4 regions of the Clostridium swellfunianum genome follow, and region 3 is predicted to be linked to each of the others. Evidence: riboswitches for the same ligand, from Rfam matches in the RefSeq annotation. Region 3 holds a riboswitch; each other region holds the start of a gene.
What was found. A riboswitch is a leader RNA that binds a small molecule or an ion and turns the genes downstream of it on or off. The one in region 3 is predicted to bind lysine.

Region 1 (8,192 bases), 340 kb from region 3:
TTACAATGTAGCTCGTCATCTCAACTACCTTATCCATACTTCTATTAAGAGAGGCTCCTGTTGATAAAACACAAGCCTCTGCTATAGCTGGTGATGCAGAAGTCCTTCTGCCTAATGCCCCATCCACAACTATAAGTTCGCCCCCCAGCAAACTAAGCTTATGGCAGATCTCCTTCATATAAGCGTTTATAGAAGGACCTCCTAGTTCAACGTAGCCATCACTCAACGCTCTTGCAATAATAACCTCTCCCATGGGAGTATGGATTCCTGTAGCCTCTATAATCTCTCTAGTAATATCTCCCTTAAAAAGACATTCCTTTGCGGTGGCAATATAAGTACCACTCTCAATAAATATTTTTGGTTTTTCTGTTGAAGTTACCCTGTCCTTATCCTCCCCGTCACGTCCTATTGAGGTAACACCAAGAGTAAGACTCCCCCAAGCTTTACTCAAGATATAATTAAGAACAGTAGTCTTACCAACATTTTTCTCCATTCCGATTATAGATACGGAGTTATATTGTTTTATTACATCTATCAAATCAAAATTCCCCACGATAAACCTCCGTACCTATTTTTCATTTAGACCGTCAGCGCCAATTCATCGACCGACTTCTTCTTTCTCTTTTTCCTTTCAAGTCCCTCTGGTTCAAGAGCCATTTGCTGGTCATTTAATAATCCCGCTACTCCTACCCTAACTGCCTCACGTTCCCCTCTGCAAACCTCACAGCTGCAGCCTGGAGTATAATACTCAGGCTCATCATAGGTAGTTATTACACCTTCAAAATTTCTTAAAATTACCTTGTTATAACCTTGTGAAACTACATAGTTAGGCATAACAGGTATCTTTCCTCCTCCCCCTGGAGCATCAACCACAAAGGTTGGCACGCAAAAACCTGAAGTATGACCTCTTAACCCTTCTACTATCTCAATCCCCTTTGAAACTGTAGTTCTAAAATGGCTAAGTCCTAAGGATAAATCACACTGATAAATATAGTATGGTCTCACTCTTATCTTAACAAGCTCATGAACAAGCTTTTTCATAACATGAACACAATCATTAACTCCACGCAGCAATACAGATTGATTTCCAAGTGGTATGCCTGCATTAGATAAAAGCTCGCAGGCTCTCTTTGAATCCTCTGTAATTTCATTTGGATGATTAAAATGAGTGTTAAGCCAAACAGGATGATATTTTTTAAGCATATTAACCAAATCCTCAGTTATCCTTTGGGGCATAACTACAGGTACTCTTGATCCTATTCTTACTATTTCTACATGTGGAATTTCTCTAAGTCTTTTAATAATATACTCAAGCCTATCATCTGACAGCAGTAAAGGATCTCCACCAGATATAAGAACATCTCTTATTGCTTGGGTTTTTGCAATATAGTTTATTGCATTGTCTATTTGAGTCATAGGCATAGCTGAATCATTACATCCTGCAAAACGCCTCCTAGTACAATGCCTGCAGTACATGGAGCATTGATCCGTAACAAGCAGCAGGGCTCTGTCAGGATATCTGTGAGTTAATCCTGGAACCGGTGAATCTCCATCCTCATGAAGAGGGTCAACTAAATCTGCTCCAGACCTCGTGGTTTCAAAAGCGGTTGGAATTGCTTGTTTTCTTATAGGATCATGCTTATCATTTATATTTATAAGAGATAAATAGTAAGGTGTTATTGCCATCCTAAAATTAACTAAGCACTTCTTAATCCCTTCTTCCTCTTCTCCAGTTAAGGGAAAATACTTTTTTAATTCTTCTAAAGTTTCAATCCTATTTCTAACCTGCCACTTCCAATCATTCCACTGTTCATCAGGTATGTCTCTAAAGAGTTCAAGTCTTCTATTTACTTTCATATTAGTTAGCCCCCACACTAAATATTAAACATATAACTCTTCAAAGATTTTTCTTAAGGTTTCACTTTCTCTAAGTTCAGCTAAAGTTATTTCAGCGTGATCTTTTGTATAGCCGTTTCCTATAATCATATTTACATCCTTGCCAATACCTTCAGCTCCAAGAGCTGCCTTTGTAAAGCTTGTTGCCATAGAGAAGAAGTAAACTATTCCTTCATCCTTAACAGGAAGTATGCAGGACATCTCTGTGTTAGGAATATTAACGCAGCTTATGGAAATATCAACTTCCTTACCATTGTTCGCATCTAAGGTTTTATTAAGAACATCCACTGGCTTTTGGGCATCGCTTATTATTGCTTTATGGCATAATCCCCAATCTAAAAGCTTCCTAGCTTGTTCCTCTTTTCTAACCATAGCTATAACTCTTCCTGTTGGTCCCACTCTCTTCATAGACTCATAGCAGCAAAGCATACCTGATTTTCCTGCTGCACCAAGAACCAATACGCTTTGTCCTGGCTTAACTAATTTTGCAGCTTGAGCTGGGGCTCCTGCTACGTCTAAAGCTGCAAGCGCCAAGTTTTCAGTCATATCATCTGGAAGCTTTGCATAAATACCACTTTCAAATAATATTGCTTTTGCCCTAACTTCAACTCTATCTATCTCACATTTTATATCTGTAATTTCTTCAATTTTTAATGGAGTAAGAGAAAGTGAAACTAGTGAGGCTATTTTATCTCCAACTTTTAAATCTCTTCCTTGTAAATCTTCGCCTATTTGAGCTATAGTTCCAATCAGCATTCCTCCAGAACCAGTCACAGGGTTTTGCATCTTTCCTCTTTCACTTACTATCTCTAAAATTTTAGCTTTAATCTTTTCAATATCACCATTAGCTTCCTGCTCTAATTGGGTAAAACTAGCTGAATCAATATTAAGCGCTTGAACATCAATAAGTATTTCATTGCTGTATATATTCATATCATTACATATTTTTTGCGCAGCCTGAGGCAGCACTCCTTTTGGTTCAATAACCCTATGTGTTCCGTATTTACATCCCTTTTCCATAATAAACCCCCATATTCTTATATTCTTATATTCTTATATTTTTATATTTTTATATTTTTATGTTCTTGTATTCTTATATTTTTAGGCTAAGTATTTGTCTTGTCTCTGCTGGGCTTGCAATCTCTCTTCCAAGTTCCTTAGCAAGTCTCACAACTTTTTCTACAAGTTCCCCATTTGATTTAGCAAGCACACCTTTTGATAAGTAAACGTTATCTTCAAAACCAACTCTAACGTGACCTCCAGAGATTATAGACATCACCGCCATAGGAAATTCATTTCTCCCTATGCCTGAAACTGTAAAGGTGCTGCCATGTGGAATACTATCTTTCATAAAAGTAAAGTCTCTAGGTTCTGCACTTATCCCACCATTTACCCCCATAACAAAATTAAAATGCATTGGCGCCTTAATATACCCTTTCTTTTGAAGTCTCACTGCCATATCAATCATTCCCTTATCAAAAACTTCAACTTCCGGCTTTATTCCAAGGCTTATCATTTTATCACCAAAGGCTTTTATCATATTTTCTGTATTAACAAAAATATCGTCTCCACCAAAATTGCAGGTTCCACAATCTAGCGTTGCCATCTCAGGAAGAAGTTCAACAGGTTGAAGCCTTTCCTCAATACTCATTCCAACTGCCCCACCAGTTGAAGGTTGAACAATTACATCTGGACATCTCCTCTTTATCTCTTCCATACACAGTCTAAATCTTTCCTTATCCTGAGTAGGAGTTCCATCATCATACCTAACATGAAGATGAATTATACTTGCTCCTGCTTTATAGGCTGCTTCCGCTTCTCTTCCTATTTCTTCTACCGTATAAGGTACATTAGGATTTTGTTCTTTTGTTACTTCTGCTCCACAAATTGCAGCTGTAATTATTAATTTATCCATGCCCATCCCCCATACAAATATTTAGTTTTATCTTTTTCTCTGTTTATCCTTTGGAACTACGCAAGTTCCTGTAGCTCTGCAAACAACTATTGGCTTTTCAAGCAAATCTGCAGCTGAATCATTGATATCAGTCCTAGGCACAATAACTTTTCTAGCTTCAAACTCCATTTTTCTAGAAGTGTTTCCCCAACCTACAATTTTTCCTTCAGCCTCAATAAAGTCTCCAGCATAAACAGGCGCTAAAAATTCTACATTTTCATAAGCCCTGAACAAGCCTTCATCTCCATCGTTTCTAATCAGTAGTTCAGTAGCAACATCTCCAAAAAGTTGAAGCATCTTAGCACCATCTACTAAGTTTCCACCATAGTGAGCATCATGCATGCTCATTCTAACTCTGATAATTGCCTTCAAGATCATTCCCCCTTCTCAAAAAAATAAAAAAGGCACTGAAGATTCTCAGTGCTTTGATGGCATGGTAATTAAAAGCTACCATTCATCCTGTAGCCATCTATGCAATGAAAATCTTATTCTCATCACATAAATAGCTCTCCATGAATGATAATTCACGGCAAGAATAAAAGTGTACCTCTTACTCCCAAGAAAATGTTCAAGAACAAACATATTCTTTCGGCAGGTAAATCCTTCATCTTTAATATTGAAGGTTCTTCTCCTTAACACTTAAAGATTACCCATTTACTTGCGCCTCTATTTATGTATATATTTGTTAATTTTCTGATTATATTATATCGCTCTTTTTCTTTTGCTGTCAACACAATTTATTGAAAATTGGGATATTTCAATCATCTAGCAAATATTATGTTGTCTAAAATTTATTTTAAAATGATAAAATTAAAACACTATAATTTTATTATAATAGCTCTTACTTTATGTCTAAAATGTTAAAACTAATACTTAACATTTTATATAATGCAACTTTAAAACTTAACACTTGCAATAAACACTTGACACATGGAAATTATATAACTAATATGTAAATAATAGAAATGAAGCAAAAGAAAGAGAGTGAGAATTATGTCTAACTACAAACCAACAAGAGAAGAAGCTCTTAAACTTTTAAAAGAATTTAATAAAAGCGACAGCTTAATAAAGCACGCACTTTCAGTAGAAGCTGTTATGAAGCACTTCGCTGAACTTTTTGGTGAAGAAGATGTAGAGAAGTGGTCAATTGTAGGGTTGGTACACGACCTAGATTATGAAATGTATCCAGAGCAGCACTGCGTAAAAACTGGAGAGATACTCCGAGAAAGAAATTGGCCTGAAGATTATGTTCGTGCAATTCAAAGTCATGGATACGGAATTTGTATTGATGTGGAGCCAAAAGAAAGAATGGAAAAAGTACTTTATACAACAGACGAACTAACCGGTCTTATTGCTGCAACAGCGTTAATGAGACCTAGCAAAAGTATATTAGATACAGAATTAAAATCTATTAAGAAAAAATGGAAAACCAAGGGATTCGCTGCTGGAGTAAATAGAGAACTTATTGAAGGCGGAGCAAAAATGCTAGATATGGAGCTTGATAAAGTTATCGAGGAAACCTTAAAAGGCATGCAAAAGGAAGCTGAAGCTATAGGCTTAAAAGGAAATGTGGATGCTTTAGTGTAACATTTTATAGCTACTACTCATATTATAGTAGAAAGCAATACTTTAGGTGCATATATGGGTAGAAAAAATTATTCTAGCAAGTATACAGATATTGATCTGTTCGAGTGTAAATTTCTTGGGAAAGGACACAACGGCATAGTATATAGGCTTCCTGACGGAAAGGTTATTAAAATATGCTATGTAATGAAGGACTTTCATGGTGAAGCACATATATTGAAAAAAGTACGAGGCAGCAAATACTTCCCAAAACTATATGAGGTTGGCGGGAATTATATGATAAGAGATTATGTTGATGGATTGCCTCTAAATAAATACATAAAGAAGAATGGCCTTAGCAGGAAACTTGTTGTAGATATATTAGAGCTACTAAAGGAATTTGAAAGACTAAAGTTTATTAAGCTTGACATTAGGTGTAAGGATGTATTTGTTGAACCTGATGGCAGGCTTATGGTCATTGACCCTCAAAAATTTTATAGTAAAAAAAGAGATTTCCCTCAGCACCTTTCTAAAGGACTTTATAAGCTTGGGGTTTTAGATGACTTTCTTATTATTCTAAAGCAGGAAAATCCTAGTCTTTATAGAAAATGGGTTCATAAGATTAGGATTTATATTGAGCAAAAGAAAATGGAAGATGATGATTAAAAATGAAGAATGAAGAGAAATCTTCATTCTTCATTTTTAAAATAATCTATAAGATTAATTATCTCTTTGCAAAGCTCTGGGTTGTCCAGAAGTTGCTTCTTATCAAAATCGATTTTCTGTTTTTCCAGCTTTTCTACTGCTTCCCTATAAATACGAAGTGTTTCTACGTTTATTACCTTATTCATACCCTCACCTTTTTATTTTTTATATTATAGTATGAATAAGAATCCTTCACTGCTACAGGTTATTCACTATTTCTTTTACAGGAATAGCAGTTATACTTGCTCCTGGCATATCAGGCATTTCTCCTACTTTAAAATTCATCCTGCTTCCTTCTGAAGGAGTTACCTCGCAATAATAATATTTTCTGCCACTTAGCTCAAAAAAGTTTCCTGGTATACCATCTGCCCCCTCAACAGCAATCGCAAGATGTCCGCCTCCTTCAGGGAATACTATTCTTAATAGCACGATATCATATCCCATAGAAAACAGAATTGCTGCTGAACATATTCCATGGCAATCACAGTCTCCTTCTTTATCTACAAGTGTTTCTAAAGGATATCTTACATATTCCTCCTGGTTTTTAGAAGCTATATCTTCAACATACTTAAGACTCTGCTGAAAAGCCATTACTGCAGAAGCCTGGTGAAATGTAGTAAAACCTCTACTTGCGCACTGACTTTTAATCTGTTTAGCAACCTCAATAATTTCGGTACAAATTCCCTCTAACACATGTTCTCTTAGGGACATAGAAGAATTATCTAAATGCTTCTTAGTCTTATAATCCGCATATCTTTCAAAACTAACAGGAACATTAACACTAAACCTAACAGCATGCTGCATTCCCAATGGATCATTATTGTAATACCACTCAAAGTATAGAGTATTTGTACTGCTCGAATCTAAATCCTGCTCTTCTGCAATACTCTCCTTTTGCTTTAAGCCTTTACTTTTCTTTATTTTTCTCTTTCTAAAGACAAAGGCGATACAAAGGAAAGCAAGCACAAAAATTTTAATATCAAATACTCTGAAGAGAATATGAAACATCAAAACTAGTACTATGGCAATAATTGAAACAGCATCTATATTTTTTTGTCCCCTTTGATATTTTAAGATTAGCTTTCTCACTTCAAGTTCATTGTCAAGGTAGACATATAAGCTTTTTACTACTATAAATCTGTATATAAGATAAATGGTTATAAATAAAAGGCCAACATACAATATATAAAAGAAAGCTGCAGCAGCATTCATTGCAATTTCTGAGGCTTTTGATACACCAGCTATATTTTCAAACTGCAGTATACTCATAACGGTTTCCTTTGATATATAATAGAACAAGATATTTAGAGGGATTATATAGAGCAGTATGATTACAGAAAGCGCAGTAAGCTCAAGCATTCTTATCCCCCCTCATACTATCTTCTTTCTCATTAGCTTTTTCATTTGTTTTAATCTTTTTTACGGAGGTAATATCATTAAAATCTATCCCCAAGCAAAGTCTAACAATAGATATACAGTTAGTATAAATATCATTGCCTTCTACAACAGATACTTGAAAATTAGACAGCTTGCTGTCTCTCATATCCTTAACCACTCTATGCACTTCTGGTGAAGTAATAAATAAGGAATGCTCTTCAAGAAAATCATTATTTATATATTGAAGAAGATACTTAGACTTTATAATACCTTTATCAATCCAATTGCTTAGTTCCTCTCTAATATCATCCTTATACTTAAACTTCATGTATTCAAAGAAATCCAGGTCAACATAGGGCTGAGAGGCTTTTAATGCAAAACCTAAAAGTTTTCCCTCCATATCTTCTCGTTTAAAACCTTCATATATTTCTAATTCCTTTATAAATTCTCTGTATATATCTGATATTTTAGGTGACTTTTCCTTATAGAATTCTTTTCTGTCCTTAAAATTCAAGATATCCGTAATTAAATTTCCTAAGCTTTCTTCTTCCACTAAAGGCTTAGAATTTATATTCTTAGAAACTGTTCTGCAATTTTCAATGCAGCTTATAATAAGCCTCTTCTTATTATTCAAGTAGTTAAGAAGGTCCTTCTGTATATCTACAATACTTTTCTCTATATAAAGGCTTATAAGAGC
Region 2 (8,192 bases), 360 kb from region 3:
TATTATTTATATTTTTTTTCTATAGGAAAATTATATCATAAAAAGTTACATCTTATTCCACCTATGAATAATATAAATAATAAGGGAAGGTTTAATATTAACAGATTGATATTTTTACTTAACCAGATTAGAAAAAGGAGTTGGATGGCAGTGGGACATAGAAGAAAGCCTGCATTAATTACAGATGTTAAAGTTGAAAGTCCTGGTCTAAACCTGACATATCCCAAGGTCAGCGGACTCAAGCATAAAAGTGCTGAGTCTGGCATTAATAGATATATCAAAAAAGAAGTTCACAAGATACTTAAAGGCGAGGGCTATGGAAAAGATGAAAATAAGAAATTTACAGGTGGCTATACTGTCAAGCTTAATAGAAGAGGGACTCTAAGTATTAATATTGAAGTTTATCATCATGTAAAAGGAGAAGAAAAGGGAATAACTATAAGAAAGACCATCAATATAAGCTTAAAGGATGCAAGAGTATATTACTTGAACGATTTATTCAGCAGGAAGTTAAAGAAATCTAAGGTAATTGGAATATTGAATGATATAATTAGGAACCAGGCAACTTTTCAATCTGCTGATCTAATTGGAGAGTTTGATGGAGTTGATCTTAATCAAAGTTACTTCCTGACAGAAGATTCTATAGTTATATATTTAGATAATGAACAGATTAAGTCTTCAGAATGTGGATTTCCTGAATTTGAGATACCTTTTTCAGAGATTGAGGATATAATAAATAGCAAGGGACCAATTGGGAGACTCCTAAGAGATAGAGATGAAAACCTAAATAACGAAGAAACAGCAGACGAGTAATCGTCTGCTGTTTTATTTTAATTATAGTTTTGCATCATCAATACTATTTAACTCATTTTCTATATGTCCTATGATAGAACTTATACAGCCATCTTCGAAAGGCGATATAAGGTTTGCAAGCTTAACTAAGCCCACAAACGAATCGCTTCCCCCTGCCTTGCAAAGTGTTAAATAATCATTCCAAGCATTTTCCCTATTATCGCTGGCTTTTTTAAAGAATTGGAAGGCGCAGATTTGAGCAAGCGTATAATCTATATAATAAAATGGAGAACCGAATATATGGCCTTGTTGATGCCACCAGCTGCCTCTTTCTAAGTAATCATTATCTGCATAGTCTCTGTGAGGAAGATATTTCTTTTCAATTTCCCTCCAAGCATGTTTTCTTTCAGCAGGAGTTGCCTCTGGATTTTCATATACATAGTGTTGAAATTCATCAACAGTAACTCCATAAGGTATAAATAAAAGTGCTTCAGCAAGGTGAGAGAACTTGTACTTATCAACATCACTCTTAAAGAATAAATTCATCCAAGGGTAAGTGAAAAATTCCATACTCATGGAATGAATTTCACAGGCTTCATAGGTTGGAAAATTATACTCAGGAATCTCGTAATTTCTACTGCTGAACACTTGGAAAGCATGACCAGCTTCGTGAGTTAATACATCTACATCGCCTGAAGTTCCATTGAAATTTGAAAATATAAACGGAGATTTGTATTTGCTTATAAAGGTACAGTATCCGCCTCCGGCTTTTCCTCTTTTGCTTACTAAATCCATAAGCTCGTTTTCAACCATAAAGTCGAAAAATTCTTTTGTCTCAGCTGATAATTCATTATACATTTGATTACCACAGTTTAATATGAATTCTGGATCTCCCTTAGGTTTAGCATTTCCAGTTTTAAAGCTGAAGCGTTCATCGTAATATTTGAGTTCATCTAGTCCTAGACGTACTCTTTGTCTTTCCCTAAGCTCTGTAGCTGTGGGAACTATGTACTCTTTAACTTGCTTTCTGAAGTTTGCAACCATTTCAGAATTGTAATCTGCTCTTAACATACGGTCATATCCAAGAGCTACAAAATTTTCATATCCAAGCTTTTTAGCAATCTTATCTCTAACCTTAACAAGCCCATCATAAATCTCATCTAGCTTTTGCTCATTTTCAATCATGAAGCCGTACTTTGCTTTATTTGCTTTTACTCTCATATCTCTGTCAGTTGATATTTGAAAGGGAGCAAGTTGTGAAAGATTTCTTTCTTCGCCTTCGAACATTATTTTAGCAGAAGCCATAAGTTTTGTGTATTCGCTGGAAAGCTTGTTTTCAAGCTGAAGGTCTTCTATTATTTCTGGTGAGAAAGTTTTAATAGTCAGTTCAGCAATATTAAAAAGCTGCTTTCCCCATTTGTCTTCAAGTCCAGTTCTGAATTTGGAGTTAACTAAAGAACTATAATAATTTGAAACTAAGCCTTGATATATAGGAGTATTTTCATCGAAGAAGGTTTGCTCTTCCTCGTAATACTTATCTGTTGTATCGATAGTATGACGAATGCCTACTATTTGGGACATTGATTCAAATTCATTTCTAAGCTCATTTATTTTTTCCATAACTGAGCTTTGAGACTCAAGGCTTTCAGCATTATTAAAGTCTCTTAAAAGTTCATCGAAGCAGGTTTCCAATTCTTTAATATTTGGTCTTTTATATTGGAACTCGCTAAATTTCATGTAGCCCACATCCTTTATAATAAAATCTGAAGATATATTACAATTATATGGTTTAGAGGATAAATTTACAAGATATTGTGTGCTAATTACTTAATAAATATAGCATATTTTTTGATTAAGTATCTTATATTAGGATTAGAAACAATATAGGGAGGAAAATTATGTGTTAAATCCTTTTAAGGTGAACGGTAAAAAGAATATTTTAGCTCTAATAATAAGTATAGTCTTAGCAGAAGGTATAGGTTTTTTAAGCAGTTACATAGGTATGACAGATACGAAGTCCTATGAGAGTTTAATAAAGCCTGCCTTTGCTCCACCAGGATGGGTGTTTGCTGTGGTATGGCCCATTTTGTATCTTTTAATGGGAATAGCGGCCTACAGAATTTGGATGAAGGGAAGAGAAGGTGCAGATACTAGAAAAGCTTTAATCTTATACAGTATTCAGCTGTTTTTAAACTTCATGTGGACTATTATATTCTTCAGATGGAGACTTATAGGTCTGGCATTTTTTGAACTTATGCTTCTCCTAATTTTCATACTGCTAACAACCTTTGAGTTTTTTAAATTTGACAAGCTAGCAGGTATTATAATGATTCCGTACATACTTTGGGTATCCTTTGCAGGAGTTCTTAACTTTACACTATGGATGTTAAATAATATGTAATTATAATAACAATATAACCATATAAATTCTTATATGGTTATATTGTTATATTTTTTTATTGCCATCTCTTAATGTGATTATAGCCTACTTTCAAGCTATATTTATTTGGTTTGTCTGATTTTATTATTGACTTTCTTCTATTCATCCTGCATAATACTATTCGTGAAGTGTAATTAAATAACTAGGATAGAGGCGCGGTCTTTATGAGTACTACTGTGGATGAAAGCATAGTGAAGCAGCAGGAAAGGAAAAATCGCCGAAGCATACAGCAAAAGCTTTAATGCTGTATAGCTGGTTCTGCATAGAATATGTGCAGAACTGTCACAAGTATTTTGTGGAGAGCTATCATTCAGTGGATTTAACATGATGTTTATATTTGTGCGTGTTATTAGGCCTTGAGTGTACTGCTCAAGGCTTTTTTATATGCTTATTCTAGTTTTTACCCTTCAAAAAATTATTTGCCTTTATAGGAGGGGTTTAAGATGGAACAAAATAATAATTTAAAAAAGGACTTAGGTCTTTTTATAGCAACGGCTTTAGTAACAGGGAACATGATGGGGTCTGGAATATTTATGCTGCCTGCAACTTTGGCAGGAAAGGCAGGTCCGGGTGCAACAATGTCAGCCTGGCTTATGACGGCCTTTGGGTCTATACTTCTAGCTTTATGCTTTGCAAGCCTTAGCAGAAGATTACCTAAAACAGGGGGGCCTTATGAGTATTCTAAAGCAGCCTTTGGCGAGTTTTCAGGCTTTATGAATGCTTGGCTTTATTGGAACGGTTCATGGATAGGAAACGCAGCTGTAGTTATTGCAGTGTCAAGCTATGCTGGTAAGCTTATTCCAGCAATAGGCAGCAGTAATCTTGGAGCATTTATATTTGCCACAGCAGTTTTATGGATATTTACACTAGTTAATATAATAGGCGTTAGAATGGCTGGGAAAATACAAACAGCTATAACAGTTTTTGAAATAGTGTTATTCTTATTCTTTATAATCTCAGCTGCTCTGCACTTTGATATTAATAATATAACTCCGATGTTCCCTCAAGGCAAAGGAATGGAAACTATGCCTGCAGCTGCAACTTTAACTTTATGGTCCTTTGTCGGATTGGAAAGTTCTTCTATAGCAGCAGGAGAAATAAGAGACCCTCAGAAGAATGTAGCAAGAAGTACTATAATAGGTATATCTATAGCAGCAATAATGTATATGGCCATTAACTTTTTTGCAATGGGAGCATTGTCACAAGCAAATCTTGAAGCAAGTAAGGCACCAATAGCAGATATATTAACTCAGTATTATGGAAGTGGAATGGTTCAATTTATCACATTGGGAATAGTTGTAAGCATACTTGGAACAACTATTGGATGGCTATTATCTACAGCTAGAGTTGCTTTTGCAGCAGGAGAGGATGGAGTATTTCCAAGCTTCTTTAAAAAAGTTCATCCAAGATTTAAGACACCGCATATTTCACTTATTGTAGGTTCAGTGTTAGTAAATATATTATTGCTCATGAATTATGCTAATAATAAAACTTTAGTTTCAGCCTTTAACTTTACAATACTTTTAGCAACACTTTCCTTCCTGCCTGTATATGCAACTACAGCAGCCGCTGAATTAAAATATATATTAAAAGAGGGAAAGAGATTTAATCTGTTAACTGGAATTAAAACTTTCTTTATACCTGTATCTGCCCTTATATATTCAGGTTGGGCAATTTATGGTTCAGGCTTGGAAGCTGTGTTATATGGACTGCTTCTAGCTGTACTTGGAATCCCAGTATATGCTTATATGAAGTATAAAAATAAAACAACAAACAGTGAAAGCAGTAAGACTGCAGCTTAATCTCAAAAAGCATGCTAATGTATAGTTAACATGCTTTTGTGCTTTTGTAATATTAAACAGCAATATGGGAAAGATAAGCATAGAATTTTTCGATAGGAGGATTACTATGAAGATTAAGAGAATAATTATTTTTGCGCTATGCTTAATGCTTATTGGCATTAGCTACCAATCAGTAAAAGCTGAGTCTCAGCTTAGAGTAATAGCTTCAAAAACTGTTCTAAGACGAGGAGAAACAGGAACGATAACGATACAAGGAAAGCCAAACACAAGCTATACAATAAATACATCCTATGTGCTTGGAGATAGAGAAATATCTGTAGCTCAAATGAGAATGGCAGATGAGAATGGTCAAGCAACTTTTAATTGGGTTGTTGACAACAGAACAGCCCTAGGAACTACAACTGCTACAATTTCAGGCGGAGGAGAAAGAATTGAAGTAGCACATACTGTAACAGAGTAAAAAACAAACTAGTTATCTAGAAAAAAGTTCTAGATAACTAGTTTTATTATTTACATTAACTCATTTGCCATTGTGTTAGCATCATCTTTAGCTTTTTGCACATCAGCATCTTGAGCATCCTTTATTGGATACCAGCCCTTTTGTCTCATTGCATCGAATACTTTATATTGAGTATCCTGAGCATTTTTAAAGTTGGTAACAAGAGTATCTCTAAGATTTGGACATGAAGTTTCAGTTATTCCTGTACTGTAAGCAGAAATAACTTGTTTTTCAGTAGCTAATAAATCATGCATTAGGTCTTTTTCAGTAAGCTTGTTATTCATATCATGTACCTCCAATTTTTATTGGTGAGAATCTAAATAATTTTTTAAACCGTCAAAGCTTTGCTTATGAGTTTGGCTAGCTTGGTTGCAAAGATTTTTCAGGTTCTGATCTGTGCACATGGATGCATATTCGTTGTATTTCTTAGTCATAAGAGCTTCATAGGAGATTTGGTCTTGTATTACCTTTAGATTGTTGCTGTCTAATTGTGGTTTTTGATTTTGTGTATTAGGCATAAAATTCCCTCCTTGATAATTCGGTATTAACCTACAAAATTATTATTTGCATATAAAAATAAAGTATAGGTGGTAATTATATGAAAAACTAATAATTTATATTGAAAGAAAAATGCACAAATAATATTGTGATTTTTAGCTTTATTAGAAAAGATAAGAAAACTTTTTATAATAGTAACAAAATATTAACAACCTTTTAAAGGTTAATTAATACTATATTCCTAAAAGAGTGATATAATAAGCACATAACCAAAAAGGAGAGTGCTAATAACTATGGAGTTATTAAATAGAGGTTTTTCTAATTTGTTAGTAGCTGTTTTAATTTTTGCTGCATTAGCTTTTTTTATCAATATACTTCCTGTAATTGTTGTAATAGGCATAAGTATTTGGGGAATAAGCTATGTTTATAAAAAGGTAAAAGCATATTTTATTGGAAGAAAATCTGTATTTAGAAAAAGCAAAGATGAAGTTGAAATAATAAATAATATGGATTTATCTGAAAGTAATATAATAGATGTTGATTACACTGAAGTAGAATAATAAAGGGATTGTCTCGTTTTGAAACAATCCCTTTCCTCTATGTGGTTATACCTATATCGTTAGCTTTACCAAGGTTTAAATCCCGGGTATCTATGTTTCTTAAGTTTATATCCTTAATTCTGTCAGGAATATTCAAGTTGGGACTTTCAAGCTCTCCACCCATAGACTTTAGAATTTCATTAATCTGAGTTTCGCTTCCTTGTGGTGCATCTACTACAACCTTATAATTTATATCCATTACTTCCTCAAAATTGCCCATGCCGCTAACCATTGGGCTGGCTGCTATTAATGGTGCTTTATCAGATACTTCGCTGGAATCGCCAGAGCGCAGCACTAAGTCTGAAAGACTTGGAGTATTCTCATTGCCGGGAAAATTAGTATCCACATTGTTATTTATCATATAATGCTCATTTAAATCGGAGTATGCTTTATATCCTGCTTGATTCAGTTTTACAACTGCCTCATTGGCATTTTTTATGCCGCTGAAAAATCCTTCTATTTTCATTCTTATAGCCCCTTTCTAAGTATGCTATAAGTATTTTTACACTGCAGTGAAATATTATTCTGAAAATAAAAAGCACTGCTAGCACAGCAGTACTTAATTTTTGCCTTTAGATTCATTCTTTTGATTGTTTTGATTGTCTTTAGAATCATCCTTCGTTTTGCTTTTGTCACCATTTTTATTACTGTTTTTTCCATTAGTAGAATTAGGCTGATTGCTAATAAGGTCTTGATTTTTCCAATTGCTTGAACTTGAGTTGGAATTGTTATTGTCATTTTTATTACCATTGCCCTCATTATCTTTATTTTTATCCTTTGGAGAGTTTGGGGCATCACTATTAGCATCAGGTTTTTTAACTTCTTTATTTTTATTGTTTTCCTCAGAATTGTTTGGCTGTTTATTTTCGTTATCAATATTCTTGTTCTGTTTGTCTGACGCCGGAGTTGAAGCTTTATTTTCATTATCTAAGGACTCAGGTTGAGCGTCTTTTGACTTTATTACATTAACCTTTAGGTTGTTTTTCTTAGCATACTCCTCAAACCTAGATATATCTGGTTTTTTATTAGATTTAGATTTTTCAACTGAAACTGTTATGGTTTTACCACTTTGAATATAATCCTCATTTATAAAATTATCTTTTTTTGCCTCGTCTACTATCAAATCTAATCCTTCGGTAAGGGACTTGTTTTTTATGTCTATAGAAGCTAATACCACTTTGCCATCATCGTTTAACGGTATAGTTTTTAGAATTCTATCCCATCTGTTTACCTTAAGCTCAATAGATGGATTTATGTTAACTACAACTGAAGCTGTGGGTGTGTAGTAGGCATAACTTACAGTACCAGATAACAAAACAAACACTAAAGAAGCTGCAGCTGCGGCATATTTATGATAAGGCGTCTTTACTAAAATTTCGCCAGTATATATTTCCCCTACACTTGGAATTTGTTTACCTAATTTAACTTTTAAAAATTGACCGTTGTTAGTCATTATAGAAGCCTGTCTTTTATGAATCTCCATAACGATTCCGGTGCTACTTTTCATTATTTTCACCTACCTTTATATTTAAGTACGATTTTATATATGGATATTCATCGGT
Region 3 (8,192 bases):
AACAAAAGCTTATTGAAAATGGAACAAAACCTGAGGACTTAAGACACCTCTGCGATATACACATGGAGGTTTTAAAGGATGAGCTTGATAAGTTAAGATTAAGCTTAACATCAGATCATGTTTTAACTACTATGATTGAAGAGCATGAAGAGATTTTAAAAAGACTAACTAGACTTGAAGAGTTAAACAGTAAAATCCAAAAGATGAATAGCTTCGATAAAAACACTTCCTTATTTAATGAACTTCTAAATTTAGCTGTTGAAATAATTGGTGCTGAACCTCACCACAAAAGAGAGGAAGATGTTCTATTTCCTGAGCTTGAGAAAAGGGGTGTCACAGGACCAACAAGAGTTATGAGAATGGAACATGATATGCTGCGAGCTAAGAAACATGAAATTAAAAGTTTATCGGAGAAAGTAGAAAATATGGACTTTGCAGAATTTAAGTCACAGCTTAATGAAGCAGCAAAATATCTAATCTTTAATCTACGAGATCACATATATAAAGAAAATCATATTTTGTATCCGTCCTCAGTGCAAACTTTAAAAGATTCCAAGCTTTGGCAAACTATGAAAAAAGCTTGCGATGAAATAGGTTACTGCAGCTTCACGCCCTGGAAATAAAATAGTAATAGTTATACCAATTACTAAAGGCATATTCCTTGCAGAGCAAAAAGTTAAATTGTTAAAAAGTTATATTGTTAACTTTTTACTTTGCAAGAGAAAAACCTCCATGGTTAGTACAAAGCCATGGAGGTTTTATTTTCTGTTCATTATAAGAACTGATTGAAGAAAGCTTCGGGTTATAAGCTAGCATATTCTTATACCAATTTTATTTATAGCATCATCTCGTTGTTTATAACATCCTCATAAGTTTGTCTCTTGCAAACAAGCTTTGACTGTCCGTCCTTAACAAAGACTACAGCTGCCTTAGGTATTTTGTTATAGTTGCTGGACATGGAGTAGCCGTAAGCTCCTGTTGAGAGCACCGCAAGAATGTCGCCACTTTGAGCTTTTGGTATTTGCACATCATTTAACAAAATATCTCCCGATTCACAGCACTTTCCTGAGATTGTAACCTTTTCTTTACTCGCCGCTTCAACTCTGTTTGCTATTACACATTCGTATTCTGCCTTATAAAGAGCTGGTCTTATATTGTCTGTCATTCCACCATCAACAGCTACATATTTTCTTACTTCAGGAATTTCTTTTATTGCTCCAACGGTGTAAAGAGTTGTGCCCGCCTTTCCAATTATTGATCTCCCTGGTTCTATAGTGAGGCTTGGTAGGGTTATTCCTAATTCGGCTGCGGTCTTGTCTGCCCTGCTTAATATAGCACTGCAAAATTGTTCTACTGTTTTAGGATTATCCCCACTTCTATAGTGAATTCCAAAGCCTCCACCTAAATCTAGTTCCTTTAATTCATAGCCAAGTCCTTGCCTTATGCTTGCTACTAAAGAAAGCATAACATCAACTGCATCCTCATAAGGAGTTATATCAAAAATCTGGGATCCTATGTGACAGTGGAGTCCAACAAGCTCTATATTAGGAAGCTCTATTGCCCTCTTGACTGCATTTAGAGTATTGTTATTTAAAATAGTAAAACCAAACTTCGAATCTATTTGGCCTGTCTTTATATATTCATGAGTGTGGGCTTCTATGCCTGGAGTTATTCTTAAAAGAATCTTTTGAACTTTATCATAAGTTTTAGCTATTTCATCAATTCTTTCTATTTCATAGAAGTTATCTACGACAAATTTCCCAACCCCATACTTGATTCCCATATCTATTTCCTCAAAAGTTTTATTATTGCCGTGGAAATAGACATTTTCTATTGGAAATTTGCTTTTTATTGCGGTGTAAAGCTCACCTCCTGAAACTACATCAAGGCATAAGCCTTCCTCTGCTATTACCTGACACATAGCAAGAGTTAAGAAAGCCTTTCCTGCATAAGCAACTCTATTGCCTCTTTCCTTTACAGCAAAAGATTTATAATATCTTTTGCATTTTTCTCTAACTAATTCCTCGTCAATAACATATAAAGGAGTTCCATACTGCTTAACAAGCTGAGTAGCATCTACGCCACCAATATTTAATACATTATCTACAACCTTCGTTGTACCAAAAAACTCCATGCTCTCACATCCTTATAATTTAAACTCTTCTGCTACTAGATTAATTGCCTTTAATTTGTCTTCCTGCCTTATAGCACAGGTAATTCTAATTTCTGAGGTAGTTATCATCTTAACTTCTATGTTGTTAGAACTAAACAATCTAAACATTTTAGCTGCAACCCCTGAGGTTGTTTTCATTCCTATTCCAACTATTGAGAACTTTGTTATTTCCTCATCTATATTTATGCTATTTTTGCTTGCATAAGTCCTAATAACTGATAAGCATTCTTTTAAATCATCCTTTGGTATTGTAAAGGATATATTAACCCTTCCTTCTACAGGTGCAGTTTGGCTTATCATATCAACATTTATTCTTCTGCTTGCCATTGCTTCAAAAAGATTTGATAGTACGTTTGTGTCATTTGATATATCTCTTATTGTGACAGCCACATCCTCATCACTAGTGGCAAGGCCTGTAACTGGTTTGCTCTCCATATTCATATTAGTAACCTCCTTAATAACTGTTCCACAAGTTTCGCTATTGCTAAGCCCAACATATATTGGTATTCCATACTTTTGTCCAAGCTCTACTGATCTGGAATGCATAACTTGAGCTCCAAGACTTGCAAGTTCCAACATTTCCTCATAATCTATCTCACTAAGCCTTTTAGCTTTAGAATATTTTCTTGGGTCTACACTATAAATCCCATCTACATCAGTGTATATTTCGCAAACTCCTTGAAGCTTAACAGCTATAGCAACTGCAGTAGTGTCAGAACCGCCTCTTCCAAGAGTGGTTATATCTCCTTCTTCATTGATTCCCTGAAAACCTGCAACAATCACTATTTTACCTTCCTCAAGGCTCTCTTTAAGGTGGTTTCCATCTATATCCTCAATAAGAGATTTTCCATACTGCCCACTTGTTCTTATTCCAATCTGATAAGCTGTATAGCTTACAGCATCATAACCTGAATCCTTTAAAGCCATAGCAAGAAGCGCCGAAGATATCATCTCACCTGTAGAAAGAAGTACATCTAGCTCTCTCTTATCAGGATTATCAGTTATCTTTTTAGCAAGTCCTATTAAATCGTCCGTGGTATCTCCCATTGCTGATACAACAACTACTAAATCATCACCTTTGTTCTTCCTCTTAATAATTGTCTCAGCCACATTTTTAATTTTTTCAACAGTCCCTACGGAACTGCCTCCGTATTTCTGCACAACTACAGCCATATTATAGCCCCCTAATTAATGTTTTAATAAATTAGAAACATACATTATTTTATAAAAAAAATAAATGCAGCAAAGGAACACCTTTGCTGCATTGTAATAAGACGTATTACTGCAACTTGTGAACCTTGTAGCTCTCCACCATTTTCACAGTGACAACCCTGCATATATTTTATGCAAAGCCAGGAAGAATACTCGCAAAGTAATTTTTCCTTCGGCCATAACTCCTTTCATCATAAGTCAGCGCGTGCCCGCTCTTTATGATTACTATTAGTTACAGCACCTCTACCCTAGGTAACTTATTCAGTTAAGAATGAAATTTAATTCATCCTTTTTTATAATTTAACACAGTCATTTTCATTTTACAATAGTTATCAGAAAATTTTTCTTTTTATATTCTTTACTATATTTTATAAAACTCTTCAAAAGATTTAACAACATAGCTATGGTCATCTACTCCTCCAAGCTCTCTTATAGAGTGCATAGCAAGTATTGGAGTTCCCATGTCTACCGAGCGCAATGCAAGGTGAGTTGAGGAAATTGGTCCTATAGTTGAACCTCCTGGAGTATCTGAACGATTAACATACTTTTGAACAGGAACTCCTGCTGCCTTGCAGATTTGCTCATAAACAGCAGCTGAATTACTGTCTGTTGTATAGCTTTGATTTGCTGCAAGCTTTATAACTGGTCCCTTATTTATTACTGGTCTGTTTATTGGATCAGCCTTTTCGCCGCTGTTTGGATGAACAGCATGAGCTAAATCAGCTGATATCATGAAGCTTCTTGAAACAGCTCTAAAGAAATCTTCCCTATCTCCGCCAAGAGCTAATACTATTCTTTCTAAAAGGTTTGATAAAAGCTCCGAATCTGCCCCTTGTTTAGTTGAGCTTCCAACTTCCTCATTGTCAAAACAAGCCATAATATTTGTAGCTTCTGAAGCTTCAGCATTAATTAAAGCCTTTATCCCTGCATGAACCATTGCCAAATCATCTAGTCTTGGACTTGATATAAATTCATTATTAAGACCTATAATGCTTCCCTTCTCAAATTCATAAAGGAATAAGTCAAAATCTAGAATATCCTCTTTTAAAACCTTTAATTCTTCAGCAACAGCATTTAAAAGGTAGCTTCCTTTTTCAAGCTGCTCATTTATAAGTGATAAGAGCGGCAACGTATCTTTTTGTCTGTTAAGCTCAACGCCCTTGTTCACTTCCCTATTCATATGTATTGCAAGATTAGGAATTATAAGTATTGGTCTGTTGATATTAACTAATTTTGTAACTGGATTAAGAAGATTTTCACCTTTTAATGTTACTCTTCCAGCCACAGCTAATGGCCTGTCTAGCCAAGTATTTAGTATTGGCCCACCATAAACTTCAGTATTAAGCCTCACATAAATATTTTCAGATGTCATTTCTGGATTTGGCTTTATTCTAAAGCTTGGCGAATCAGTATGAGCACCTATAAGCTTAAAACCCTTTTCCTGTGGCTTTCCTTTACCAATTACAAAAGCGAATACCGCTGAATCATTCTTAGTAACAAAATATTTTCCTCCATTCTGAAGGCTCCATCTATCTTCTGCTTTCAATTCATCAAATCCATTGGATTCCAGCATATTTTTTACACTTTCTGCTGCATGAAAAGCAGATGGACTATCATAAATAAAATCGATAAGCTCATTAGCAAGCTGTAATTCTTTTGACATATTAAGTGCCCCCTTTGTATTCCTTATTTTGCACATAGCAATTATTAATTGCTATGCCCTTTGTATTCCTTATTTTGCACATAGCAATTATTAATTGCTACGCCCTTTGTATTCCTTATTCTGTACATAACAATTGTTAATTGTCACACCCTTTGTATTTCTTGCTATGTACATAATAGGTTCTTTAATAGCAAATCATAATTAAAGTATAACAAAATAATAGATATAATTTCCACTCTTTTCTTAAACTGTTTTCACCTTTGGTATTATATGTTATATTAAGGATAATTATTATTTTTCAAGGAGAGTTATAAAATGCTATCTCAATTTTTAGTTTCTCGTTTTATAAAAGATTATGATAATACACAAAATGAAAAAGTAAGAAGCGCTTATGGATACTTAGGCGGTACAATAGGTATCATAGTCAATGTTCTTTTATTTGCTATAAAGCTTTCTGTAGGACTTATTTCTGGAAGTATAGCAGTAACCGCTGATGCTTTCAATAACTTGTCTGATGCAGCCTCTTCCATCATTACAATTGTAGGGTTTAAGTTAGCCAGCAGACCGGCAGACGAAGAGCATCCATTTGGTCATGGAAGAATTGAGTACATATCAGCCCTAATTGTTTCATTTATGGTTATGATGGTTGGTTTTCAATTTATTAAAGCTTCTTTTGAGAGAATAAAGAATCCTACACTAGTTAAATTTGATCTTATACCTTTTATCTTAATTTTAATTTCTATTGGAGCAAAGGTTTGGCTCAGCAGGTTTAATAAATTTATAGGTAAATCAATAAACTCTGGAGCTCTTGAAGCTTCTTCGCTAGATGCTCTTGGCGATGTTTTCGCTTCTAGCTGTGTTGCTTTATCTCTGCTAATTTCAAGATGGACTGCTTTTCCTATTGATGGTTACATAGGAATTTTAGTTGCCTTATTTATACTCTATTCCGGTTTTTCAATAACCAAAGATACCTTAAGTCCACTGCTTGGAGAAGCGCCAGATCCGGAACTTGTTGAAAACATAAAAAATGGAGTTATGTCCTATGAACATATAAATGGAGTGCATGATCTGGTAATTCATAATTATGGACCAGGGCGATGTATGGCTTCAATACATGCCGAAATTCCCTGTAACATATCAGTAGTTGCCATCCATGAAATAATTGATAAAGCCGAAAAGGAACTATCTAAAAAACTTAATATATTTTTAGTAATTCACATGGATCCCATAAACACAGATAGTAAAGAAGTTAATAAGGCTAGAGAAGAACTTGAAGTTATCCTTAAAAGGTTCCCTCTTGTAAAATCAATGCATGATTTTAGAATAGTTGGAGATGGGGACTACAAGAATCTAATATTCGATTTGGTAATAGAACATACAAAAGGTTTTAGTCATGATGATGAGGAAAGACTTAAGAAGGAAATAGACGTAGAACTTAAGAAAGTGCAACCTAGATATAATACTATTATTACTGTAGATAAAGATTTTACAGTTCTTTAGAATTGTGTATCAAAAAACGAGAAAATCTTAATGAATTTTCTCGTTTTTTTGAGCTTATTTATATTCTGGAAGCCAGCTGCCGTGAGCTTCAATTAAATCATCGCAAAGACTTCTTATATCATCCAGGCTTAATTCTGATAAAGTATGTGGATCAAGCATTGCAGCCATGTATATATTTTCTTTCTTCTTTGTTATAGCAGCTTCAATAGTCATTAGCTGAACATTTATATTTGTTCTGTTGAGGGCAGCAAGCTGTTGAGGAAGTGCTCCTACATAGCATGGAGTAATCCCACTCCTATCTACTAGGCATGGTACTTCTACTACAGAATCATTTGGAAGATTTGTTATTAATCCAGTGTTTAAAACATTTCCACCAATTTTATACGGTACGTCTGTTTCCATTGCCTCCATGATGTAAGAAGCATATTCATTCGTACGCTTATGTATTAGATTTTTATTATTGACTAAACTTTCTTTCATATCTTCCCAGCGTTTAATTTGCTCAATACATCTTCTTGGATACTCATCTAACGGAATATTAAATCTCTGAATTAGCTCAGGATATTTGCTCTTGATAAAATATGGAGTATATTCAGCATTGTGCTCGCTTGATTCTGTTACATAATATCCAAACTGCTTCATTATCTCAAATCGAACCATATCATGATGAATTCCATCTACTTTTGAAGCTCTCTCCTTTATTTCAGGGTACAAATCCTTACCATTCTGGGTTACTTCAAGCAGCCAAGCCATATGATTAATTCCTGCAATCTTATGTTGAACTCCTTCTGTGCTCATTCCTAAATGTCTAAGTAAATCAGGCATACAAACTTGCACGCTGTGGCATAATCCTACTGTTTTTATTGGAGTATATCTCAGCATAGCCCCAGTAAGCATCGACATAGGATTTGTATAATTTAAAAACCAAGCCTCAGGGCATACTTCCTCCATATCCTTTGCAATATCAAGCATTACAGGTATTGTTCTTAATGCTCTAAATATACCCCCAATACCTAGAGTATCCCCGATAGTTTGACGTAAACCATATTTTTTAGGTATTTCAAAATCTGTTATTGTACAAGGATCATAGCCACCAACCTGAATTGCGTTGACTACGTATTTTGCTTCTCTTAAAGCATCTTTTCTGTTTGTATAAGCAACAATCTTTGCATATCCCCCACTATTTTCGTTGATATTTCTAAGCATTTCTTCAGATTCTTTAAGCCTTTCTATATCAATGTCAAACAAAGCTAATTCTGCTTCTCTTAAAGCAGGTGTGAGCATGCAGTCTCCAAGTACATTTTTAGCAAAAACAGTACTTCCAGCACCTATAAAAGTAATCTTTAACATTTATATCCCCCCATTAACCTTCTTATATTATATGCTCTAACAAGGTAATTCTACCAAAGTTTTCCCTAAAGGTATATACTATACTTCTTTTAATTTTCCTACAGGAGCTGCATAAACAACAAATTCCTCTTCTCCATCAAGCCGTAAAAACTTATCGGCAATCTCCTGATGGTAGTCACCTATAGCCACTGTTCCACAGCCTATCGCCTCACAGGCTAAATAAAGATTTTGGCATAGGTGTCCTGAATCTTGAAGAATTGTTTTAGCCGCAGCTATATCATATCTCCATTCGCT
Region 4 (8,192 bases), 1.1 Mb from region 3:
TCCTTATTCCTTTCACCATTAGTTGGAATTGTTCCAGCTCAGGCTACTGCTCCGGCACTTATCATAGTTGGTGTGCTCATGATAAGTTCGATTATGAAAATTGATTTTGAAAATTTTGAAGAGGCTCTTCCTGCTTTCCTAACTGTAGTTATGATGCCATTTACCTACAGCATAGCTAACGGTATCGCATCTGGCTTTATATTTTATACAGTTGTTAAAATAGTTAGAGGAAAAGCAAAAGAAGTTCACCCAATAATGTATATTTTTGCTGTACTGTTTGTATTCAAATTTGTCCTACAGGTTTAAAATAAAAAAATCCGGCTGTATTTCAGCTGGATTTTTGCTTTAGATGAGGATAATAAAGAAAATATAGGTTTATCCCCAATAGGTTTTGGTGATGCATTTTTAATTTTGTATCCTCGATAAATTAGAAGTACTTCGATTATTAGTATAATAATCAGAGCTATCACTATTTTAGTAAATTTAGACATGGATACCCCCATAAAAATTGATGAAAGAAAATTATTCTTACTTTATTCTATGATAGATATACTAATGCTAGCATATAAAAAACGAAAGCTTCTGAAATGTTCAGAAGCTTTCGTTTTAACTATTTTAAGTAGTTCTTTAGTTTTTCATTTCTTTCAATTAACATAATTAAAGGTAAACCTAATACATAGCAAACTACTAACTCGCCAAAACCCACCTGAATGGCAGGAATAATAAATGGAATATTTGCAGTATAGCTTATTAAAAGTCCTATAATAACAGCATTAACTACTACAGCTGGTAATGGAGCAAGAAACCTTCTTAACTTAAAATTGCTCTTTCCAATGTAATATGTCATTATTGCAGCTATTAAAGTTGCAAGAGAGCCAAAGATCATATCTAATGGACCTATTGGACTTAAAATATTAGATACAATGCAACCTATAAAAAGTCCTAAAACAGAAAAACCTGAGAAAAAAGGTAATATAGTTAGAACTTCTGCAATTCTGAACTGAATTTCACCATAGCTTATAGGTGCTAAAACCATAGTTAAAGCTGCATATACGGCGCCAATCAAACCACCAAATACAATTTTACGAACATTAAACCTCATTTTTAATACCTCCTAGTTTTGTTTAGCGACAGGATGGTTTCGAACTGTCGATATCTCTTTTAGATACCTGTACATTTTAACAGCTTTATCTCCGTTAGTCAATTAATAACTAAGTGGAATTAGAGTTGATAAGTTATGCTGGATACATCCTTGTATTAATTTGATATTAAAGGTATCATAATTATGGATGACATTATAGAGTGTGAAAGGGGAAGAATTATGAATATAGACAGCATAATTTTTGATTTGGATGGTACCTTATGGGATTCCACAGATGGAGTTTTAAAATCTTGGAATACCATAATTGAAAATAATAAGGATATAAATGTTAAACTAACAAAGGAAATTTTAAAGGGAACAATGGGACTTCAAATAATAGATATTGGAAGAAAGCTGTTTCCTAATTTAAGCGATGATAGAATTAAAGAATTGATGAAGGACTGCTGTGAATTAGAGAATGAGTATTTAGAAAAGCATGGTGGAATTCTATATGATAATCTTGAGGAAACTCTTAAGGAATTATCAAGTAACTCTAAGCTGTTTATAGTAAGTAACTGTCAATGTGGTTATATAGAAGTGTTTTTAAAATATCATAACCTTGGCAAATATTTTCTGGATTTTGAGAACCCAGGCAGAACAGGACTTAGTAAGGGTGAAAATATAAAGCTTGTTGTAGAAAGAAATAAGCTGAAAAGTTCAGTTTATGTAGGAGATACAGAAGGAGACTTAAAGGCGGCAAAGTTTGCGGGTATTCCATTTATCTATGCTAGCTATGGCTTTGGCGAGGTAAGCGAATATGATTACTCAATTAAAAGATTTAATGAATTGCTAGAGCTTGTTAAGCAAGAATAATCAGTATTATCAATATAGAAAACGCACTGATTTAATGGTAGTGCGTTTTGTTTTATTCAATAAAAGTTATTAAAAAAGAATATTTGTGTTTGCAATATTTACACAAAAAATGTATCATATTAGTAATAAAGAAACTATAAAAGGAGAACGGACATGAAAGCAGTATATAAAAACCCGAGAGAACTAGCTACAAAGCTAATGGATTTAGTTGATACCTATAGAGAGGGATTAATTACGCAGGAGAAGTTTGAGGAAAGTATTATAGCTATAATTGAGAAAAATGAAGATAGAGTTTATAAAAATGGTTTTATGCCTGTTAAACTTATCAGTATCATAGGAGAGGATAGAAAAGCCGTTATAGATGAGGTATCAAAAAAACTTAACAACTAACTATGCCGCATAATTTATAATCATTAATGCGAATAATATTGTAGATTGCATAGTATAGTACATAATATTCCAAGGAAATTAAAAGAAAGGAGCTTATATAATGAGCAAACAGCAAATAGGAGTAATAGGACTTGCCGTTATGGGGAAGAATCTTGCTCTTAACATAGAGAGCAAAGGGTTTACAGTTTCTGTATATAATCGTTCAAGAGAAAAAACAGATGATTTTATGAGTGAGATAGGGAACAAAAATCTTGTGGGAACTTATTCTATTGAAGAATTTGTAAACTCCATTGAGACTCCAAGAAAGATAATTATGATGGTTAAGGCGGGAAAGGCTGTTGACGATACAATAGAACAACTTAAGCCATTTATATCTAAAGGTGATATTTTAATAGATGGAGGAAATTCATTCTTTGTTGACACAATAAGAAGAAATAAAGAGCTTGAAAAAGAAGGCTACAGGTTCGTCGGAACAGGTGTATCAGGAGGAGAAGAAGGAGCTCTTAAGGGACCGGCTATAATGCCGGGAGGACAGGAAGATGCCTATAGACTTGTGGAACCTATTCTTACAGCTATCTCCGCAAAGGTAGATGGAGAGCCTTGCTGCACCTACATAGGTAGTGATGGAGCGGGACATTATGTCAAAATGGTACATAACGGAATTGAATATGGCGATATGCAGCTTATTTCTGAGGCATATGTCCTTCTTAAAAATGTGATTGGATTATCAGCAAAAGAACTTCATGAGATTTTTGCTGAATGGAACAAGGGTGAGCTTGACAGCTATTTAATAGATATAACTCAGGACATATTTACAAAGTATGATGAAGAAACTGGGAAGCCTATGGTTGATGTTATACTTGATACAGCAGGGCAAAAGGGTACTGGTAAATGGACTAGTCAAAGCGCTTTGGATCTTGGGATTTCAACGCCAACTATTACAGAAGCAGTGTTTGCGCGCTGCATATCTGCCATAAAGAGTGAGCGTACAGCAGCAAGCAAGATATTAAAGGGATCAAAAGTTCCTGATTTTAATCGAGATAAAAACGATCTAATAGAAGCAATAAGAAAGGCTTTATATGCTAGCAAAATTTGTTCCTATGCTCAGGGGTTTGCACTAATGAAAGCAGCTGCTAAAGAATACAACTGGAATTTGAACTACGGTAGTATTGCAATGATATTCAGAGGTGGTTGTATAATAAGAGCTCAATTCCTTCAAAAAATAAAAGATGCTTATGATAGAAACTCTGAACTGGCAAATTTAATGCTTGATCCATACTTTAAGAATATACTTGAAAGTTATCAAGATGCATGGAGAGAGGTTATATGTACCGCCGTTAAATATGGTATTCCAACGCCAGGTTTTTCTAGTGCGTTAGCATACTTCGACAGCTACAGAAGTGAGTTTCTTCCTGCAAATCTTCTTCAAGCTCAAAGAGATTACTTTGGAGCACATACTTTTGAGAGAGTTGATAGAGAAGGGACATTCCATTATAAATGGTTTTAGTCAATGACTTTGAATTGTTTTGTTTTAAAAGTTTCAAAAAAGTGTTGACAGCATTGCTTTAATATAGTAAACTCTAAACATAATTTAATAAGACCTCACTTTTACTAGTGAGGTAGAGGCGCGATGTTTAACAGTCTTTAGTGGAGTTTGAGAAGGTGTTGATACTAAGGAGAAGGAAATATCGCCGAAGCTTGCAATATTCTCAGTGTTGCTTGCTGGGTCTGCAGTTAAGAGCTGCAGGACTGTCTTAATAGGCTACCCGGCTTATTAAGTTGTGCTATCTCATATGGGAAAAGAAGGGTTTAGGTCCAATTTGCGTATTGCGACCTGAGGTATCCTCAGGTCTTTTTTGCGTATAGTTTAAGGCCGCTGGCTCATAAGATAGCGCTATCCTCATAAGGGGATAGCGCTTTTTATTATCAAAATAATACTTATATTTAGGAGGAATAGTAATGAGAAAGAAGTTATCAGTGCTAATTGCAATGTCATTATCAGCAGTAATGCTTTTAGGAGGATGTGGGATAAGTAAATCTGAAAAGGATGCTTCTGCATCTGCACCAAAGCAGGAAACCTTTAAAGTAGGTCTTGAGGCAGGTTATGCACCTTTTAATTGGACACAAATGGATGCGTCAAATGGAGCTGTCAAGATTGAAGGTTCGTCAGAATATGCGGGTGGCTATGATGTTGAAATAGCAAAGAAAATAGCAGAAGGTTTAGGAAAGCAATTAGTAGTAGTTAAAACAGAATGGGATGGTTTAGTTCCAGCTTTAACCTCAGGAAAAATAGATGCAATAGTTGCAGGTATGTCACCAACAGCGGAGCGTAGACAGACTATAGACTTCTCCGACAACTATTATAAATCAAATTTAGTTATGGTAGTTAAGAAAGGTGGAAAGTATGAGGATGCTGCATCAATTCAGGAGTTTAATGGTGCAAAAGTTACTGCTCAATTAAATACCTTCCATTACTCAGTTATAAATCAAATTCAAGATGTAAAGCTGCAGTCAGCAATGGACAATTTTCCGGTTATGAGAGTTGCTCTTGAATCTGGAATGATTGATGGATATGTATCCGAACGTCCAGAAGGTATCAGCGCACAAGCAGCAAACAGCAACTTCAAAATGGTAGAGTTTAAGGAAGGTTTTAAAACTTCCGATGATGATACAGCTATAGCTGTAGGTGTTGCTAAAGGAAGCGATTTAACTGCTAAGATAAATGATACACTAAAGGGAATTACAGAAGATCAGCGTAAAGCAATAATGGATGCTGCGATCAAAAATCAGCCGGCAGCAAATTAAAATAATGTGCTGCATACGCAGTTTTATGAAAACGGAGGTTAATACAAGATATGAGTCTTGATTGGATAATTAAAATAGTTTCAAAAAATTGGCCTATGTTCCTTCGTGGTGCTGGAATGACTCTTCTGGTTGCTATGATAGGTACTATTGTTGGATCTCTAATAGGTTTACTGGTTGGGGTAATTCGTACAGTTCCAATGCCTGAAAGAGGGTTAAAAAAGTATTTTCTAAAATTCATAAATATTATACTTTCTGTTTATATTGAAATATTTAGAGGTACACCAATGATTGTACAAGCGATGGTAATTTATTACGGCTCAAAGCAAGCTTTTGGTCTTGATATGAATAAGCTAACGGCTGCAATCTTTATAGTGTCTATTAATACAGGAGCGTACATGGCTGAAATTGTCCGTGGAGGAATTGTATCAATTGACAAGGGACAGTTTGAAGCGTCACATGCTATAGGTATGAGCCACTTCCAAACTATGATGAATGTAATACTGCCTCAGGTTGTACGAAATATATTGCCAGCTACTGGTAATGAGTTTGTGATAAATATTAAAGATACCTCTGTGCTTAATGTAATTTCTGTATCAGAGCTGTACTTTCAAACAAAATCAGTTGCAGGAATGAACTTCCACTATTTTGAGTCTTTCTTTGTTGCTTGTGTACTTTATTTTGTAATGACCTTTACAGTAACAAGAATACTTCGTTATGTTGAAAGAAAGCTGGATGGTCCTGAAAATTACATTATGTATGCAAACCAAATGCAGGTTGAAACCCCTGAGGATGCAATTAGAAGAACACAAAACGGCTAGGGTAAATTATTATGGAAGAGAATTATAGCTCCGAATTATCTTTAGGGGCAATTGATATGTGGGACTAAGGTTGGAGTTTGGACCTGTCTCTATTAAAAGGAGGAATTTCAATGAGCAAAGTAATTGAAGTGCAGCATTTAAGCAAAGCCTTTGGATCTCATGAGGTACTAAAAGATATAGATTTCTCTGTAAATAAAGGTGAAGTTGTTTCTATTATAGGTTCATCAGGATCAGGAAAATCTACTCTTCTTCGCTGTATAAATCTTTTGGAAAAACCAAGTGGGGGAGAGATAATTTATAACGGAGAAAACATCTTAGATGATAGGCATGATATTCGTGTTTACAGAACAAAGCTAGGTATGGTATTTCAACAGTTTAATCTTTTTAATAATCATGATGTTTTAAGCAACTGTGTGGTTGGTCAAATCAAGGTTCTAAATCGCTCAAGGCAAGTAGCTGAGAAGGTAGCGCTTAACTATCTAAAAGTTGTTGGAATGGAACAATATATAAATGCAAAACCCAAACAGCTTTCTGGAGGACAAAAGCAGCGTGTAGCTATAGCTAGAGCTCTTTCTATGGAGCCGGATGTAATGCTGTTTGATGAACCAACCTCTGCTCTTGATCCAGAAATGGTAGGAGAGGTTTTAAAGGTCATGAAGGAACTTGCAGATTCAGGCCTTACAATGCTTGTAGTTACTCACGAAATGGGATTTGCAAAGGAAGTATCGGATCGAGTGGTATTTATGGATAAGGGAATTATTGCTGAAGAGGGCAGCCCAGAACAAATATTCAACAATCCAAGTCAGGACCGTACAAAGGAGTTTTTAAAGCGTACATTGAATCCGGTTTAAGTAATAGCTTAACATTAACTTTGTTTGTCGATAAATAAATCAATTACGACAAAACTAGTCACCTTTTGATAAAGGAATTATAATTTATATGTTGAAATTATAACTAATAAATCAAATTTTTGTTAGCATATAATTATAGAAGGTGACTAGAATGAAAAAGCTTTTATATGTCCATGAATTAGTTCCGGGTATGATTTCAACTAAGGAAATAGTAGCTAATGGCACTGTCTTAATTGGCAAAGGGGTTCCGATTACTAAATTTGCTATTGGTAAACTACGAGAGAATTATATTTATAATAAAGTTGAGATATATTATGAAGATAATAGTGAACATAGCAATGTAAAAACTGTTGAGGATGTAGAACAAAACTTTAATGAAATAGCTTTTGATATAAAAAGAGTATTTGAAAATATGGATGCTTTAAAACTATCAGAGATTGAAGAAGTAAGGCGTTTTGCAGCCCGAATACAAGATGAGTTGAAGTCAGTTAGTGCAGTTATAAAGAATATTGTGCTTTATGGCAGTGGAGGAGATATTATCTATAGGCATGGTGTTAATGTTGCTGCGCTAAGTACTATACTTGGAAAGTGGATAGGTCTTGGTGGAGCTGAATTGAATCTACTTACCTATGCGTCCATTCTACACGATTTTGGCAAGACTAAAATAGATAAAAATATTTTAAACAAACCAGACTCGCTAGATGATAATGAGTATAAACAAATAAAGTCTCATTCTGTAATAGGTTATAACTATGTAAAGGAAATACCGTTTTTGGACAAATCAGTAAGCTATGGTGTGCTTATGCACCATGAAAGATTGGATGGATCAGGATATCCATTAGGCTTGAAGGATACACAAATACATCAATTTGCAAGGATAATAGCTATTGCAGATGTATTTGATGCAGTAAATTCAGATAGGATATACAAAAAGAGAAAAAGTCCCTTTGAAGCTCTAGAGATAATAAAAAAGGAAAGCTTGGGAAAGTTGGATTATGAGTTTTGCAGTATATTTTTAAATCATATTATTAACTATTATGTAGGTGAAAGCGTATTATTAAATGGTAAAAAAATATGCAAAATAATTAAAATTGATTTAAATGATTTGATGAGACCCCTTCTTCTAGATGATTGTGGCTTTATCGATTTAAAGAATAATAAGGATTTATATATTGAAGCTTTAGTTAATTAGCTAAGACAATATATCCTAAAGAAAAAAGTCTGCTAGACTCATTTAAGCCATAGCAGGCTTTTGTGCTATTTATCGTTTTTGAAGCCTTGAGCTTTAATGCTAGGATAAACCTCCGGAAAATAAACCTGCTTGTAGGTTTCGGAAACTTGCTTGCTCCAGGTTGTAGATTTATCGCCTCTCTC

Region 1: it holds a riboswitch for lysine, as region 3 does, so the genes downstream of both, kal (3-aminobutyryl-CoA ammonia lyase) here and NBE98_RS14560 (aspartate kinase) in region 3, are expected to answer to the same signal.
Region 2: it holds a riboswitch for lysine, as region 3 does, so the genes downstream of both, NBE98_RS16060 (APC family permease) here and NBE98_RS14560 (aspartate kinase) in region 3, are expected to answer to the same signal.
Region 4: it holds a riboswitch for lysine, as region 3 does, so the genes downstream of both, NBE98_RS09065 (transporter substrate-binding domain-containing protein) here and NBE98_RS14560 (aspartate kinase) in region 3, are expected to answer to the same signal.

The regions. Positions count from the first base shown of each region.
Region 1 is NZ_JAMOFV010000006.1:2,702,490-2,710,681, forward strand. Features, by position in the region: gene kamB (lysine 5,6-aminomutase reactivase subunit KamB) at 1-553, opposite strand, end outside; gene kamA (lysine 2,3-aminomutase) at 580-1,857, opposite strand; gene kdd (L-erythro-3,5-diaminohexanoate dehydrogenase) at 1,882-2,916, opposite strand; gene kce (3-keto-5-aminohexanoate cleavage enzyme) at 2,990-3,811, opposite strand; gene kal (3-aminobutyryl-CoA ammonia lyase) at 3,839-4,222, opposite strand; lysine riboswitch at 4,346-4,527, opposite strand; gene NBE98_RS12925 (HDIG domain-containing metalloprotein) at 4,844-5,437, shown strand; gene NBE98_RS12930 (protein kinase) at 5,492-6,079, shown strand; gene NBE98_RS12935 (hypothetical protein) at 6,103-6,264, opposite strand; gene NBE98_RS12940 (hypothetical protein) at 6,317-7,477, opposite strand; gene NBE98_RS12945 (hypothetical protein) at 7,470-8,192, opposite strand, start outside.
Region 2 is NZ_JAMOFV010000006.1:3,406,489-3,414,680, forward strand. Features, by position in the region: gene NBE98_RS16045 (DUF3298 domain-containing protein) at 151-813, shown strand; gene NBE98_RS16050 (M3 family oligoendopeptidase) at 835-2,529, opposite strand; gene NBE98_RS16055 (TspO/MBR family protein) at 2,693-3,193, shown strand; lysine riboswitch at 3,373-3,546, shown strand; gene NBE98_RS16060 (APC family permease) at 3,676-5,034, shown strand; gene NBE98_RS16065 (hypothetical protein) at 5,141-5,494, shown strand; gene NBE98_RS16070 (spore coat protein) at 5,545-5,817, opposite strand; gene NBE98_RS16075 (hypothetical protein) at 5,836-6,051, opposite strand; gene NBE98_RS16080 (hypothetical protein) at 6,325-6,591, shown strand; gene NBE98_RS16085 (hypothetical protein) at 6,629-7,096, opposite strand; gene NBE98_RS16090 (anti-sigma factor domain-containing protein) at 7,190-8,137, opposite strand; gene sigI (RNA polymerase sigma-I factor) at 8,127-8,192, opposite strand, start outside.
Region 3 is NZ_JAMOFV010000006.1:3,046,344-3,054,535, reverse strand. Features, by position in the region: gene NBE98_RS14570 (DUF438 domain-containing protein) at 1-623, shown strand, start outside; gene lysA (diaminopimelate decarboxylase) at 836-2,134, opposite strand; gene NBE98_RS14560 (aspartate kinase) at 2,147-3,346, opposite strand; lysine riboswitch at 3,467-3,639, opposite strand; gene NBE98_RS14555 (M18 family aminopeptidase) at 3,747-5,048, opposite strand; gene NBE98_RS14550 (cation diffusion facilitator family transporter) at 5,364-6,548, shown strand; gene NBE98_RS14545 (alpha-glucosidase/alpha-galactosidase) at 6,603-7,898, opposite strand; gene NBE98_RS14540 (SagB/ThcOx family dehydrogenase) at 7,977-8,192, opposite strand, start outside.
Region 4 is NZ_JAMOFV010000006.1:1,977,616-1,985,807, reverse strand. Features, by position in the region: gene NBE98_RS09090 (NCS2 family permease) at 1-306, shown strand, start outside; gene NBE98_RS09085 (QueT transporter family protein) at 611-1,102, opposite strand; gene NBE98_RS09080 (HAD family hydrolase) at 1,322-1,954, shown strand; gene NBE98_RS09075 (TIGR04540 family protein) at 2,108-2,344, shown strand; gene gndA (NADP-dependent phosphogluconate dehydrogenase) at 2,445-3,851, shown strand; lysine riboswitch at 3,957-4,139, shown strand; gene NBE98_RS09065 (transporter substrate-binding domain-containing protein) at 4,304-5,149, shown strand; gene NBE98_RS09060 (amino acid ABC transporter permease) at 5,200-5,967, shown strand; gene NBE98_RS09055 (amino acid ABC transporter ATP-binding protein) at 6,078-6,818, shown strand; gene NBE98_RS09050 (HD-GYP domain-containing protein) at 6,970-8,010, shown strand; gene NBE98_RS09045 (NADPH-dependent oxidoreductase) at 8,076-8,192, opposite strand, start outside.